Regions from separate parts of the Massilia sp. LC238 genome, predicted to be linked through region 1. Evidence: predicted binding sites of a transcription regulator. Region 1 holds the regulator's gene; each other region holds the start of a gene.
What was found. Region 1 encodes FNR, which switches genes on or off when oxygen is low (the NO sensors DNR and NnrR bind a similar motif). Its sites were predicted from a motif close to TTGATNNNNATCAA; they were not measured.

Region 1 (2,266 bases):
CCCGCGGTGATGCCGGCGCCGATGCTGAGCTGGGTAGTGTGGGATGTAGCGTGAATCTGCGAAAGCATGGACGATCTCCTTGGGAAGGGAGATTGTCGGCCGGATACCCGCGGCGCGCTTGACCCTGGCTACTGCTGGTTTGACAGATTCTCGCGATACGCGCGCCGGTAGGCCGCGGGCGTGGTGTCCATCGCCCTGCGCATGGCACGGGTCAGCGCGCTCTGCTCGGAAAAGCCCGCTGCCAGCGCGATTTCGGCCACCGGGCGCGCCGTCGCACGCAGCCATTCGCAGGCATGGCGCAGGCGGCAGTCCAGCAGCCAGTCGTGGGGCGTGCTGTCGCGCTCTTCGCGAAACAGCGCATGCAGGCGGCTGACGCTCAGGCTGCAGGCGCGCGCCATGGCCTCGGTGGTCCACGGCAGGCCGGGTTCGGCCTCGATGCGGGCGAGCAGGGCGGCCAGGCGCGAGCTTGGCGCGGGCGCCCCCAGCACCAGGGTGTCGAGCAGCAGCGGGGTCCAGCCGGCCAGCACGGAAGGCGCGGGCGGGGCGGTGGCGGCCATGATGCCCATGAATTCGACCAGCTTGCGCGCTGCGGGACCGATGGCGCCGAAGGGCTGCTCGAGCAGGCGCTGCCAGGGTCCTTGCGCGAAGGTATCCGGTCCCAGGTCGACGATCAGCGACCGGTTGGCCACCGGGCTGCACTGCGAGTGCCAGGCGCCGGGCGCCACCACCGCCACGCGCAGCGGATCGAGCCTGGCCTGGCGGCCTTCGATTTCCAGGGCGACTTCGCCGCTCACGGGCAGCACCAGCTGGCCGAACTCGTGGCGGTCCGAGCTGCGCGCGGCGCCATAGCTGCGTAGATGCAGGTCGAGCAGGGCAGCGGCCATGGCGGTGTCGCTAGCCCATCGGGCTGCAGACGTCGGTGCCGGCCGCCAGCGCCTTGAGCTTGGCCGGGTCGAGCAGGGTGACTTCGCGCTTGTCGACCTGCAGCCAGCCCTGCTTCTTGAAGCGCGACAGCAGGCGGCTGATGCTTTCGATGGTGAGCCCGAGGTAGTTGCCGATGTCTTCGCGCGACATGCGCAGCTGGAAGCTGTGCGGCGAATAGCCGCGCGCCGCGTAGCGTGCCGACAGGTTGACCAGGAAGACGGCGAAACGCTGCTCCGCCCGCATATTGCCGAGCAGCAGCATGACGTTCTGTTCGCGCGTGATCTCCTGGCTCATGATGCGGTGGAAGTGGCGCAGCAGGGCCGGCACGTGGCCGAACAGCTCTTCCAGGCGCGAGAACGGGATCTCGCACACCTCGCTGTCCTCGAGGGCCACGGCGTCGCAGTGGTGGGTGCCGCTGATGGCGTCCATGCCCAGCAGTTCGCCGGCCATCTGGAAGCCGGTGATCTGGGCTTCGCCGGCGGCGTTGACCTGATAGGTCTTGAAATGGCCGAAGCGCACCGCGTACAGGTTCCGGAAGGGCTCGCCCATGGCGTAGAGGCGCTCGTCGCGCGCGAGCCGGCGGCGGCGGCCGATGATCTGGTCGAGGCGATTGATGTCGGCATCCTCGAGGCCCATCGGCAGGCACAGCTGGTGCATGCTGCACGCGCTGCAGCTGGCCTTGAGGGCCTGGATGACCTTCGCTTCGCCCGGGAGCGAGATGGGTTGGTTCATGGCAGGGAAACGAAAATGCGGACGCGGCCATTATAGACAAAGGCCGCGTCCGCGGGTTTCATTTCTAAAATACAAGCCCGATTACAGGTGATGCCGGTGTTCCGCCTTCATCCTGTAGTACTCCTGGCGGCCCTTGGCGCGCACGGTCGCGGCGATCTCGGCGGCTTCCTGGGCCGCCTGGTTCACGGTCGCGAAGGCGTCGGCGTTCCCCTTGAGCGCTTCCACGGCCTGCTGCGATTGCGCCGTGCCCGCCAGCGCCAGCCCGAAGGTGGCCGACACCGCCAGCTCGGCGGCCAGGGTGTCGAGGCTCGGCGCCACCACGTCCTGCAGCGCCTTGGCCGCCTGCAGCTCGGCGCTGGCCTGGGGCGCCGCCAGCGTACGCGCCAGGTCCATGTCGCCGGCGACCCGCGCCAGGAAATCGAGCGCCGCGCGGCTGCCGGAGCGGTTGGCCAGGTCGCCGAGGCGCAGCAGGGCCGTGTTCCTGGCATTGAACACGGCACGGCCGGCGCGCGCACTTTCGACGAAGTCGATCATCGGCTGGACCGCGATCTCGCTGCCGATGTAGCCGAGGGTGGCCACGATCTGGGTCAGGAACTCCTCGTGCTTCTCC
Region 2 (2,266 bases), on a different contig from region 1:
CTGGATCGGGCTGGTGAGCTATCCGCTCTACCTGTGGCACTGGCCGCTGCTGTCCTTTGCCCAGATCGTCGAATCGCGCACCCCGGCGCCGGCCATCCGCGCCGCGGCGGTGCTGCTGGCCGTCCTGCTGGCCTGGCTGACCTACCGCGTGGTGGAGCGCCCGCTGCGCGGCGGCAGCGGGCGCGGCAAGGTCGCTGCGCTGAGCGCGCTGATGCTTGCCTGCGCCGCCACCGGAGGCTATATCTACCTGAACGATGGCCTGCCGACGCGCAAGCCGGTCCAGGACAACCTGGCCAACCAGAAGGCGCTGGTGCTGGTCGAGGACAAGGCCAATGCCGAGGCCTGCAAGAAGCGCTACGGTTTCGACTCGACCTACGAGTACTGCCTGCAGGCCGACGTCGCCAGGGACCCGACCGTGGTGCTGGTGGGCGACAGCCATGCCTACCACGTGGTGGCCGGCCTGACCAAGTACTACAGCAGCGTCGGCGAGAACCTCCTGATGCTGGGCACCCGCCATCCGTACTGGGGCCTGGACCCGCAGGGAGATCCCTACCAGCAGGCGACCCAGCCGATGCTGGAGCTGGCCCTCGGCATGCCTTCGGTGAAGACCGTGGTGTTCTCGACCCACCTGCGTTTCGGCAGCGCGCCCGAGCACCGCATGTGGGTGGATGCGGCGCGCGAGACCTTCCGCCGCTTCACCGCGGCCGGCAAGCAGGTGATCTTCATGAACGACGTGCCCATCATCAGCTTCGATCCGCGTTCCTGCATCAAGCGCGCCGGCGTGGCCTCGTCGGCCACCCGCGTGCCCTGCGCGATCACGCGCGCCGAATGGGAGCAGCAGGTGGTGCAGCACCGCGAGGTCCTGGGCGCCTTCGCCCGCGAGTTCCCGCAGATGGCCTGGTTCGATTCGTCCACGGCCTTGTGCGACGACAGTAGCTGCCACGCCATGATCGACGGACGCCTGATGTACCGCGACACCAACCACCTGAGCTATGACGGCGACCTGCTGGTGGGCAGGCATTTCGCCGAATGGATGCGCCGGCAAGCGCCGAAATAAGCCTGCACGGACGGCCCGGGGAATGCGCTCCGGGCCGTCCTGTCCAGTATTTGTCCCGTTTTGCCTCTCTCTTGTTTTAACCCCCACCGTAGGAACAGTCTGATTGATTGGCGGCAATTTCTGGCGGCTTTCCGCAACGTAAGATGAATTCTTACCGGCAACGTTTTACCCACGCCGACTAATTCATCCCTCGTTTCCTGGAGAATTTCCGTGATCACGACCGAATCGACGCCCTCCAAGTTCAAGCCCTATACCCGCCAGACGATCCACACGGCACGCCAATGGCAATGGCTGACGCCGGAGCTGCAGGAAGCCGTGCAGGTGGTGTCCCATGTGTTGCCGTTCCGCGTGAACGCCTACGTGCTGGAGGAGCTGATCGACTGGGACAAGGTGCCGGACGATCCGATCTACCGGCTCACCTTCCCGCACCGCGACATGCTGCCCGCCAGCGAATACGAACAACTGCGCGACCTGGTGCTGTACAAGAAGGACGAGGCGGCCACCGCCAAGCTGGTGCACGGCATCCGCATGCGCATGAACCCGCACCCGGCCGGCCAGATGACGCACAACGTCCCGCGCGTCAACGACGCGCCGCTCAAGGGCCTGCAGCACAAGTACAAGGAGACCGTGCTGTTCTTCCCGAGCTCGGGCCAGACCTGCCACGCCTACTGCACCTTCTGCTTCCGCTGGCCGCAGTTCGTCGGCATGGACGACATGAAGTTCGATGCGCGCGAATGCAAGGAGCTGGTGTCCTACCTCGAGACCCATAAAGACGTCACCGACGTCCTGATCACCGGCGGCGACCCGATGATCATGAACACGCGTTCGCTGGCCGAGTTCCTCGAGCCGCTGCTCGAACCGAACCTGGCCCACATCCAGAACATCCGCATCGGCACCAAGTCGGTGGCCTACTGGCCGCAGCGCTTCGTGTCGGACAAGGACAGCGACGACCTGATGCGCCTGTTCGAGAAGGTGGTCAGGTCGGGCAAGAACCTCGCGATCATGGGCCACTACAACCATGCAGTCGAGCTGCGCCACCCGATTGCCCAGCAGGCGGTCAAGCGCATCGTCGGCACCGGCGCCACGCTGCGCATGCAGGGGCCCCTGATCCGCCACATCAACGAAGACCCGAAGAGCTGGGCCGAGCTGTGGACCACCGGCGTGCGCCTGGGCGCCATTCCGTACTACATGTTCGTCGAGCGCGACACC
Region 3 (2,266 bases), on a different contig from region 1:
GCACCTACAATGCGCCGAGGGAGGAGGTGGTGGCGCTGCTGGGACGCGATCCGGGCGGGCGCGGCATGAGCGACACCAATTCGCGCATGACCGCCTACGCCGCCTACCAGTTGGGCGACCGGGCGCTGGCGCTGCGGGCCTGGCGCGAGTTCTTCGCCTCGGACTGGCTCAAGCGCGGCAGCCCGCGCCATACGGTGCGCCGCATCGACGGCCCGGCGGTGCTGCGTCCGGTCGACGAGATGAGCGGCATCAGCACCAACGGCTCGGCGCAGTGGGGCCTGGCTGCGATCCAGCACATGGCGCTTGGCGGAGACACGCTGGACGAGGCGGCGCGCGCGGCCGGACTGCTGCCCTGAACGGGGATTCAGTTCTCCAGCTCAACAATAAAGCGGGCGATTCATGCGCAGCGCTCATCAATACCGCAGCTTGCGGTATTGATGCTGCCTCTGCCCTCCTGCCTAGCGGTGCACCAGCACGGGAATCGCGCTGTGCACCAGCACCTTGTGCGTCACGCTGCCCAGCAGCAAACCCTTGACGCCGCGCCGTCCGTGCGAGGCCATGATGATCAGGTCGCACATGCGCTCGCGCGCGGTGGCGATGATGGCCTCGTCGGGATCGTCGGACACGACCTGCACGGCCGTGCAGGGTACGCCGGCGTCGCGCGCCAGATTGGCGATCTCGTCCAGGCGGCGCTGGGCGTGCTGGCGGCTGCTGGCTTCGTACTGCTCCGCGGTCAGTTCCAGCATCTCGGCATCGGCGGTGATGGCCCGGAACGGCGCCGTGGCTGTCATGGCGACGAGCTCCGCCCCGCTTTCCCTGGCGAATTCGACGCCGGCGTCGATGGCGCGTCGGGATGCCTCCGATCCATCGGTAGGTAACAATATGCGTTTGTACATGTCCGGCTCCAGAATAGAAGCGACGCACGCTTCGCGCGGCGCCGATACGCTTTGGAGCATGCTGCCGTCGGCATGTTCTGGGCCATTGCCCGGGTTTTGTGATGCAGATCAAGCGCAGCCCGCTCGTAGCGCCGCTCAGTCCGCTCCCGGCATCCAGTAGTTCGGGTATTGCTCGCGCAGCGCATCCAGTTCCGACAGCGTGCCCGACAGGTGGCGCCGCACCGCCGCCTCGGCCGCGGCGGCATCGCCCTGCGCGACCGCGTCGGCGATGGCGCCGTGGTCCTTCAGGATCTGGTCGGCCTTGCCGTTGAGCGGCAGGTGCAGGCGGCGCAGGCGGTCCATGTTGCCGCTGCGGTGGCGCATCAGGCGCCACAATTCCTCGACGTCGGCCGCGACGTAGAGCTGGCGGTGGAAGGCATGGTCGACCCGGTAGAAGGATTCCAGGTCGTTCGCCTTGAGCGCCGCGCGCTGCTGCAGCACCAGGCTTTGCAGGGACTGGCCGAGCGCCGCATCGTTCTTCCGGGCCAGCGTGCGCACCACCTCGAGCTCGATCGACAGCCTCAGGAAATGGGCCTGGCGCGCCGAGGCGATGCTGATGCCGCGCACGCGCGTCGCGTGCTGCGGGTAGATGTCGACCAGTCCTTCTTCCTCGAGGCGCATCAGGGCATCCCGGATGGGGGTAACGGACAGCTCGAAATGCGCCGACAGTTCGTTGCGCGACAGGAGGGTTCCGGGCTTGAGCGTGAGGTTGACGATTTCCTCGCGCAGGTATTCGTACACCTGGACCGCGGCCTGGCGCGATCGGTCGAGGGTGAACGGGCCGCTGAATGCGATTGTTTCCATTGTTGAAGCCATCAAAGGCTGCATGATTGTTATTCGAAGCTCCACGCGGCGCGTGGCGGCGAAGTACCAGTCTGGCTCCTGCCGAATTGACAAGATGCTAGCACATTAGTGCCGGTCGAACGAGGGCGGCCTGGTCTTCGGTGGGGGCAGGCCCGGGAAGACCATCGCGTCCCACTCAGCGACGTGAGCGTTTCTGATCGACGCATAATCTCTCATGCAAACTCGTTATAATGCACTAATACATTAGCGCAATGGCCCAACATGACACGACGCCTTCTCGCTCTGAGCCTTCTGCTCGCACACGGCTTCGCCCATTCCGCGCCTTTCTCGATGGACGCCGATGGGCGCCTGCCGGTCATCGTCACCGACGCGCAGGCCACCTATCGCCTTGCCGGCGAACTGCTCGGCCGCGACCTGCAGCAGTTGACCGGTTTTTCCGCGACCCGCACCGACAGCCTGGACGACTGCCGCGAGCGCTGCATCGTGATCGGCGCCATCGGCTCGCCACTGGTAACGCAGGTCGCGCA

Region 2: the regulator FNR is predicted to act here: its motif matches at 1,161-1,174, upstream of FG94_RS14570 (KamA family radical SAM protein).
Region 3: the regulator FNR is predicted to act here: its motif matches at 995-1,008, upstream of FG94_RS11275 (universal stress protein).

The regions. Positions count from the first base shown of each region.
Region 1 covers NZ_JNNN01000025.1:38,175-40,440, forward strand. The annotation lists gene FG94_RS05520 (DMT family transporter) at 1-68, opposite strand, end outside; gene FG94_RS05525 (AraC family transcriptional regulator) at 129-884, opposite strand; gene fnr (fumarate/nitrate reduction transcriptional regulator Fnr) at 895-1,656, opposite strand; gene FG94_RS05535 (hypothetical protein) at 1,738-2,266, opposite strand, start outside.
Region 2 covers NZ_JNNN01000053.1:44,564-46,829, reverse strand. The annotation lists gene FG94_RS14575 (acyltransferase family protein) at 1-1,057, shown strand, start outside; gene FG94_RS14570 (KamA family radical SAM protein) at 1,268-2,266, shown strand, end outside.
Region 3 covers NZ_JNNN01000039.1:96,465-98,730, forward strand. The annotation lists gene FG94_RS11270 (hypothetical protein) at 1-356, shown strand, start outside; gene FG94_RS11275 (universal stress protein) at 459-896, opposite strand; gene FG94_RS11280 (GntR family transcriptional regulator) at 1,032-1,739, opposite strand; gene FG94_RS11285 (glycosyl hydrolase 115 family protein) at 2,001-2,266, shown strand, end outside.